2 regions of the Pseudoalteromonas sp. 68 DY56-GL68 genome follow, and region 1 is predicted to be linked to the other one. Evidence: predicted binding sites of a transcription regulator. Region 1 holds the regulator's gene; the other holds the start of a gene.
The links. Region 1 encodes sigma-54, which starts transcription at its own class of promoters, with help from an activator protein. Its sites were predicted from a motif close to GTTGGCACGNNNNTNGNNT; they were not measured.
Positions count from the first base shown of each region.

Region 2: the regulator sigma-54 is predicted to act here: its motif matches at 2,203-2,221, upstream of NYF15_RS16720 (EF-hand domain-containing protein).

Region 1 is NZ_JAOCZL010000024.1:34,728-38,895, reverse strand. It holds gene lptA (lipopolysaccharide transport periplasmic protein LptA) at 1-477, shown strand, start outside; gene lptB (LPS export ABC transporter ATP-binding protein) at 474-1,199, shown strand; gene NYF15_RS19370 (RNA polymerase factor sigma-54) at 1,308-2,804, shown strand; gene hpf (ribosome hibernation promoting factor) at 2,831-3,118, shown strand; gene ptsN (PTS IIA-like nitrogen regulatory protein PtsN) at 3,122-3,574, shown strand; gene rapZ (RNase adapter RapZ) at 3,575-4,168, shown strand, end outside.
Region 2 is NZ_JAOCZL010000021.1:506,384-510,551, reverse strand. It holds gene NYF15_RS16735 (energy-coupling factor ABC transporter permease) at 1-565, opposite strand, end outside; gene xthA (exodeoxyribonuclease III) at 562-1,371, opposite strand; gene NYF15_RS16725 (exonuclease III) at 1,621-2,055, shown strand; gene NYF15_RS16720 (EF-hand domain-containing protein) at 2,261-2,785, shown strand; gene scpB (SMC-Scp complex subunit ScpB) at 2,913-3,503, shown strand; gene rluB (23S rRNA pseudouridine(2605) synthase RluB) at 3,500-4,168, shown strand, end outside.

The sequences.
Region 1 (4,168 bases):
ATTGCGTTTTCAAGCGCTGCTGCAGACCAAGCGGGTACTCCTATCAGCATTAGCTCAGATCGCCAAGTAGGTCAGTTAAAAAATGGTGTAGGGATTTTTGAAGAAAATGTAGAAATAACCCATGGTAATCGTCGTATTACCGCAGATCGCCTAGAAGCACATGCAGGTGAAGTTGATGGTACTGTTTCACTTATCATTGCCACAGGTAAGCCAGCCTACTTTGAAGAAAAACAAGAAGATGGCACGGTTATGAGCGCCAGCGCAGACGAAGTTCGTTACGATGTAGCAAAGCGTTTACTCACATTAGTTGGCGATGCGCAAGTGACACAAGCAGGGCAAAAAGTCAGCGCAAAAAGTATAACTTATGACATGGAACAACAGCTAATTAGTGCTGAAAAAGACGAAAACTCAACGGATCGTGTGCATACAATCTTAGTGCCTGTTGATAATAAAAAAGATGATAAAGGCCAGCCATGAGTACATTAAAAGCAGAGCTGCTAGCAAAGAGCTATAAAGGCCGCCAAGTTGTCAAAAATGTGGGACTAGAAGTCGAAGCAGGCAGTATTGTCGGCTTACTAGGTCCTAATGGTGCAGGTAAAACCACCACCTTTTATATGATTGTTGGGCTAGTGCCAAGCGACAAAGGTAAAATTAGCATTGATGACAACGACATCACTTTATTACCCATGCATAATCGTGCTCGATTAGGTATTGGCTATTTACCTCAAGAATCATCCATTTTTAGAAAGTTGACAGTCTACCAAAACCTGATGGCGATTCTTGAAACACGCAAAGATCTTAAAAAACAGCAACGAGAAGAAACACTCAATAACCTGCTTGATGAATTTAGTATTCAGCACATCCGAGATAGCCAAGGTATGGCGCTATCAGGAGGCGAGCGTCGCCGTGTTGAAATCGCGCGAGCATTAGCCGCAGATCCAAAATTTATTCTGCTAGATGAGCCTTTTGCTGGTGTTGATCCAATTTCAGTGTTAGATATAAAGAAAATTATAGAGCATTTGAAAAACCGTGGTATCGGTGTACTAATAACTGACCATAATGTTCGAGAAACCCTTGATGTTTGTGAAAAAGCCTACATTGTTTCTCATGGGGAGCTAATTGCATCAGGCACGCCTGAACACGTATTAGCAGACCAAACGGTACGCGATGTCTATCTAGGCGAGCAATTCAGGTTGTAACCAATACACCACCGACTAGAGCATCTGCTAGACTTACAATAATGACAACATATTGATATTTACTCAAAGTAGTATCAATCAATGATTTAAAAGGATTGTTAGGGATACATGAGGCAATCATTACAGCTGCGCATGGGCCAGCAACTTACAATGACTCCACAACTGCAACAAGCCATTCGCTTATTGCAGCTTAGTACATTGGATCTCCAGCAAGAAATACAAGAAGCGCTTGATAGTAATCCTCTGCTTGAAGTAGAAGAAGCGGATTATAATGAAGAAGCGATCGGTAAAAACGAACAAAAATCTGACTCTGATGATTCACAAGTCACAGCTACAGCAGAAGAAGCACCCAGTGAATACGAGCAAGAAAGCAGTGATGCACTCAATAAAGATACCGTCAGTGACGACCTAGCAATGGATGTCACATGGGATGAGTACATGAGTGCAGCCCCTTCAACCTCGTCAGGGCCAATGCCAGAAGATGAGTCTATTTACCAAGGTGCGTCAACCGAAACTCTCCATGAATACCTGATGTGGCAACTACAGTTGACTCCATTTAGTCCGACCGACGAAGCAATTGCTGTTGCTATAGTCGAAGCTATCGATGACTCAGGTATTTTAACTGTGAGTTGTGAGGATATTGTTGAAAGCTTTAATCAAAATGATGATGAAGAAGAAATAGAACTTGATGAAGTCGAAGCGGTCTTAAAAAGAATACAGCTATTTGATCCTGTCGGTATTGGTGCTCGCAGTTTACAAGAGTGCCTATGTATACAACTTCGTCAATTCGATGCAGATACACCTTATTTGGCTGAAACTAAAATGGTTTTATCTGAGCACATCGAATTATTAGCAAGTCGCGACTATCGTACTTTGATGAAAAAGACTAAGCTTAAAGAAAACGAGCTTAAAGAAGTGATGACGCTTATCCATAGCTTGAACCCTAAGCCCGCGGATAGCATCGTACGTGAAGAGTCTGAATACGTCATACCTGATGTATCGGTAAAAAAAGTTAAAGGTCGTTGGGTGGTTGAGCTAAACCCTGACTGTATGCCAAAGATCAGAGTAAACAGCCAGTATGCGGCTATGTCACGCTCTGTAAAATCAAGCAGTGACAGCCAGTTTATTCGCTCTCATCTGCAAGAAGCTAAGTGGTTTATTAAAAGCTTAGAGAGTCGGAATGATACTTTATTAAAAGTAACGAACTGTATTGTTCAACAACAACAGGCTTTCTTTGAACACGGCCCAGAGGCGATGAAGCCGATGGTGCTAAATGATGTCGCTGAAATGGTCGAAATGCATGAATCGACGATTTCACGGGTAACAACGCAAAAATATATGCATACCCCAAGGGGTATTTTTGAGTTGAAATATTTCTTCTCAAGCCACGTCAGCACAGAAAATGGTGGCGAGTGTTCATCAACGGCAATACGCGCTTTAATCAAAAAGCTTATTGCCGCAGAAAACTCAGCGAAGCCATTGAGTGACAGTAAGATTGCAGATATATTGGCTGAGCAAGGAATTAAAGTAGCTAGACGTACAATTGCAAAATACCGAGAGTCTCTAGCAATACCGCCGTCTAATCAGCGTAAAAGCTTGATTTAGACGTTTTACATAGAAGGAAAATGCTTATGCAACTAAACCTAACTGGTCGTCATGTAGAAATCACAGATTCATTAAAAGACTATGTAAACACCAAGTTTGCGAAACTAGAAAGGCATTTTGATCATATTAATAATGTTCATGTCATTCTAGATGTAGAAAAATTAAGTCAAAAAGCAGAAGCAACTTTACATGTAAACGGAGGCGAACTGTTTGCCTCTACAGAGCATCAAGATATGTACGCGGCCATCGACTCGCTAATTGATAAGCTTGATCGCCAAGTTATTAAACACAAAGAGAAATTAGCTCGACACTAAATTATGAAACTTAGTTCACTTACTAGCCAGGACTGCAGCAAAGCTGCGGTCCTTTTTAATAGCAAAAAAAGAATTCTCGAATTTATCAGCGAACTAGCTCATGAGCAGCTTCCTCATCTATCGCAGCAAGATATTCTTAATGCTTTACTCAATCGAGAAAAGTTGGGGAGTACAGGAATTGGTAGAGGCATTGCTATTCCGCATGGTCGTATGTCGGGTGCTGATAAACCACATGCGTTTATTATAGTGAGCGAATCGCCAATTAACTTTGATGCAATTGACAACCGCCCTGTTGATATTTTTGTTGCACTCATTGTACCTGATGGAGACTGCCAACTTCATTTAAAGACCTTATCAACAATTGCTGATAGACTAAAAGATAAAGAATTTTGTAAACAGTTACGCAGCGCAAAAACCGATCAGGAACTGTTTCAAGTTATTGCATCAGAGGCATAAATGGAATTAATTATTATCAGTGGCCGTTCTGGCTCAGGTAAATCAGTCGCTTTACGAGTCCTTGAGGACCTTGGTTATTATTGCGTTGATAATATTCCTGTAAACCTATTACCTTCGCTAGTGCGTAGTGTTTCTGATAATTACGACAAAATAGCGGTCAGTATCGATGTGCGTAACCTGCCAAAAGAGCAACAAGAATTTAATGATATTCTTGAATACTTGCCAGGTTTCGCCAACCCAACATTATTTTACCTTGATAGTGATGATCAAACACTCATTAAACGTTTCTCTGAGACAAGACGCTTACACCCGCTTTCTTTAGATTCTTTACCGCTCGATTTAGCAATTAAGCAAGAAAAAATACTGCTTGATGTCCTAATTACCCGCGCTGATTTTATGATCGACACAACGGATTTAAGTGTACATCAGCTAGCAGAGTCAATTCGTGAGAAGATTCTCGGTAAAAAAGATAAAAAGCTCATTATTACCTTTATGTCATTTGGCTTTAAGCATGGTATCCCGAAAGAAGCTGACTATGTATTTGATGCACGCTTTTTACCAAACCCGCACTGGGAGCCAGATCTTAAGCCACTT
Region 2 (4,168 bases), on a different contig from region 1:
GCATTGCTTCAGGAAACCAAATTATCGCGCATAGAATGAGGTAGTTTTCTGAAATCTCAATAAAACTGTAATCACCCAGCAAGTAATAAAACACACCGCTGGTAAGTATTTTAATACAGGCGATAACAGCGGCGGTTAAAAACGCGCATAAAAAGATATAGATAAAAAAATGTCTTGGTAAGTAGGTATAACAAAGCACAAAACACAAATAGCTCAACGTAATTGGTAAAAAAGCAGTAAACAATAAATGCACCGGCAATAAAGCCATAGGCAACTGAGCAACTAATACCAACAGTAAACTTGCAAGGGCACTTGCAAAAATGGCCAATCGCCAACCTAAAATCAGGGTCACAGCAGTAACCCCTAAAATATGCAATTCAAGGCCTGGCAATATCCCCGCTTTAATGCGCCACAGTACCGCAAGTACTAAAGCACATGCGAGCACACCAACTTGTCTTATTGGCGTTGCCAATAATTGTGATGCGCTTTGTTTATCAAAGCTGAGCCAAAGTATTAGAGCCACACAGCTCCACAAAGGGAGCTGCCATTGCAGTGTGTCTATCATGCGTTAAATGTTGACCAAATTGGCGCATGATCAGAAGGTTTTTCGATACCACGTAATTCGTAATCGATACCAGACTCAACACAACGCTCAGCAAGGGCTGGAGTTGCTAAAATTACATCGATACGTAGGCCTCGGTTGTCATCAAAACCTTTTGAGCGGTAATCAAACCACGAGTATTGTTCAACTTTTTCAGGGTAAAGTTCACGGAAGGTATCTTTAAAGCCCCAGTTTAATAATGTACTTAACCATTCACGCTCTTCTGGTTGGAAAGAACACTTACCTGTTTTTAACCAGCGTTTACGGTTTGGCTCACCAATACCAATGTCGAGATCAGTTGGTGAAATATTAATATCGCCCATTACAATAACATCTTCTTCAGGGGTGTGATTGACTTCTAAGTGAGTCATTAAATCTTTATAGAACTGACGTTTATAAGGGAATTTAATTTCGTGAGCAATATTATCGCCCTGTGGGAAGTAACCGTTCATAACAGTTAAGTCACGGCCATTCTGTTGGGTTACAGTCACGCTGATCATACGACGTTGTGACTCGTCAGTATCAGTTGCAAAGCCTTTCACTACCGATTTAGGTTCTTGTTTACATAACATTGCCACGCCGTAATGGGCTTTTTGACCGTGAAAATAAACGTGATAACCCATTTTTTGCACATCTTCGAGTGGGAAAGCTTCATCATGAACTTTGATTTCTTGTAAGCCAATGATATCTGGTTGATGTTTATCTATCACCGCTTGTAGTTGATGTAAGCGAGCGCGAAGTCCATTAATGTTGAACGAGATAACCTTCATCATGCACCTTAGTTTATTTTTCTTTAAAGGAAGTAACGTAATTCTACCATCAAATGTGGTGCTATTCATGAGCAAAGAAAGAAAAATGCACTGTTTAAATGTTGATCAATTGGGGGGTTTAGTTAAACGCATTGTTAACTCGATATTAATTAAAATATTAAATAATATATTTAATTGATTTGTTCTTTTTTGTTTATATAATGCGCGCAAATTAAACCGTTCAAATTATGTACACTTAAAAGGTAAACCATGAAAAAACAATTAGTGATGCTTTCTCTTGCATGTATCTCATTTGGCTCATTGGCAAGCAATCCACAGTATTTCTCAGCTGATAATCGTATTGAATCGAAGTTATGCAGTTTGAGTGCGAACGAAGGGTTTACCGCTGCACGTAAAGAAGCGACAAAGCATGGTATTGCGATGTCGCGCTTTTCTAAAAGTATTGAGTGTAATGGTGTCGACATTCGCGACATTGCTAAAAAAGCACAATCACAAAAGGCGGCTTCTATAGTGTCAGTTGAAGTGTTTGCTAAGAATCAGCAAAAAGAAACTCAGCTTTGTATTACAGCACTTAAACAAGGTTTAACACCTGTACGTGAAAAGATTGGTAACTTAAATACCTTAAAATGTAATGGCGAAGCAGTAACAGAGTTCGTTAAGCGTTACCAAAACGCGGCTATCTAATAGCTATATTAAATAAGTTGTAAAAAGCGCTCTTTGGAGCGCTTTTTTTATGAAAAAATTACAGTACCCCATGAAAAGCTTGCTGAATCATAGGCTTAACCTTAACTTAACTGCTCTCTAAGTGCTTGATTTTAGCTGGCAAGATGTTTTGGCATCCAACTTGTATTAGTCAAAGTGAATCTAATCGACTACAAGGAAATGTCTTATGAACAAGTTAACTTTAGCATCAACAATTTTAGCAGCTCTAAGTCTATCAGCATGCTCTGCAAGCAACTCTTTAGCAAAAATAGACAGCGATTTTGGCAGTTTAGATAATGATAACGATGGTTACATTTCTAAAACAGAGGCCGATGATGATGCAATTTGGGCGCATTTTTCAAATATCGATACCAACATGGATGAACAAATCAGTCCAACTGAGTTTAATGCTTATATGCAGCTTAATACCGGTAAGGTTGCTGAGGATAGTGAGGTTTCTGAGTCGGCGTTTAAAGCTGAAATCGCTAAATTTGACCCGATCGAAAATGATTTTAAATCGTTAGATAACGATAAAAATGGTTATATTTCGATTGAAGAAGCCGACGATGACGATATTGCCAACCACTTTGGTTATATGGACAGTGATAAAGATAAGCGCGTAAGCCGTAATGAATTTATCAACTATATCACTGAGCATGGTAGTGACGTTGCTGAGGATGACGCATTAGACATGGTTAAAAAGAGCTCGTAACTTAGCTCAAATATAAACATTGTTTGTAGCCAGTGTATTACACTGGCTTTTTTTGTAATAATTTTTCCAACCTAGCAAGACTTCTGTCATAATAGAGCGTTAGTGATTTAAATGACCTATAGTAACGATGGCCACAAAACGTATTAGTGATGAACAGTTAGTCGAAATCATAGAAGCCGCGATTTTTGTAGCAGGTAAACCTTTATCTAAACGTCATTTGAAAGAGACAGTATTGGCTGATTTAAGCGTTTCTATGCCACGCATTAATAATGCAATTGAAGATATTCAAATTCATTATCAAACACGCGGCATAAAATTAGTTGAAGTTGGCAGTGGTTATCGATTTCAAGCCTGCGCAAGCTTAGCTCCGTGGCTTGCAAATCTTTGGCAAGAGCGCGCACCTAAATACTCAAGAGCACTATTAGAAACATTATCCCTTATTGCCTACAGACAGCCCATTACGCGTGGTGAAATTGAACAAGTACGAGGTGTTACTGTTGGCTCAGGGATTATTAAAACCTTATTAGAAAGAGAGTGGATAAGGGTTGTAGGCCACAAAGAAGTGCCAGGACGTCCGGCTTTGTATGCTACAACATCCGCTTTCTTAGACTATTTTTCATTAGCTGGTTTAGATGAATTACCACCGTTACCTGAACTACAGGAAAGTAAAATTAACCAGCTTTTGAGTGATCCTTCTGTGAGAGAACTATCTGAATGAGTAATGTAGAAACTGAAAAGTTACAAAAAGTATTGGCCCGTGCTGGCGTGGGCTCACGCCGTGAGATGGAAAAATACATCGATGCAAATCGAGTAAGTGTAAATGGCAAAGTGGCCCGTTTGGGCGATCGTGTTGAAGCAACTGATGTAATTCGTGTTGATGGACACGTAGTAAAAGTTGAAGATAAAGCTGATCGGATTTGTCGTGTGCTTATGTATAACAAGCCTGAAGGCGAGTTATGTACTCGTAAAGATCCTGAAGGTCGTCGTACTGTGTTCGATCGTCTTCCTAAAGTAGACGGTGAGCGTTGGATTGCAGTAGGTCGACTGGATATTAATACCGCTGGATTAATGCTGTTTACCAATGATGGTGAGCTTGCTAATCGCCTTATGCATCCAAGCTATGAAGTTGAGCGAGAATATTCTGCACGGGTATTTGGTGAAGTAACGAATGAGACTTTACGTAACTTAACCAAAGGCGTTGAACTGGATGATGGACCTGCAAAATTTTTAAATATTAAACCATTAGGTGGTGAAGGAATAAATCGTTGGTTCAATGTGACCTTAACCGAGGGGCGTAACCGCGAAGTTCGCCGTTTGTGGCAATCACAAGATGTGGAAGTATCTCGTCTTATTCGTATTCGTTACGGTAAGTTAGAGCTTGAT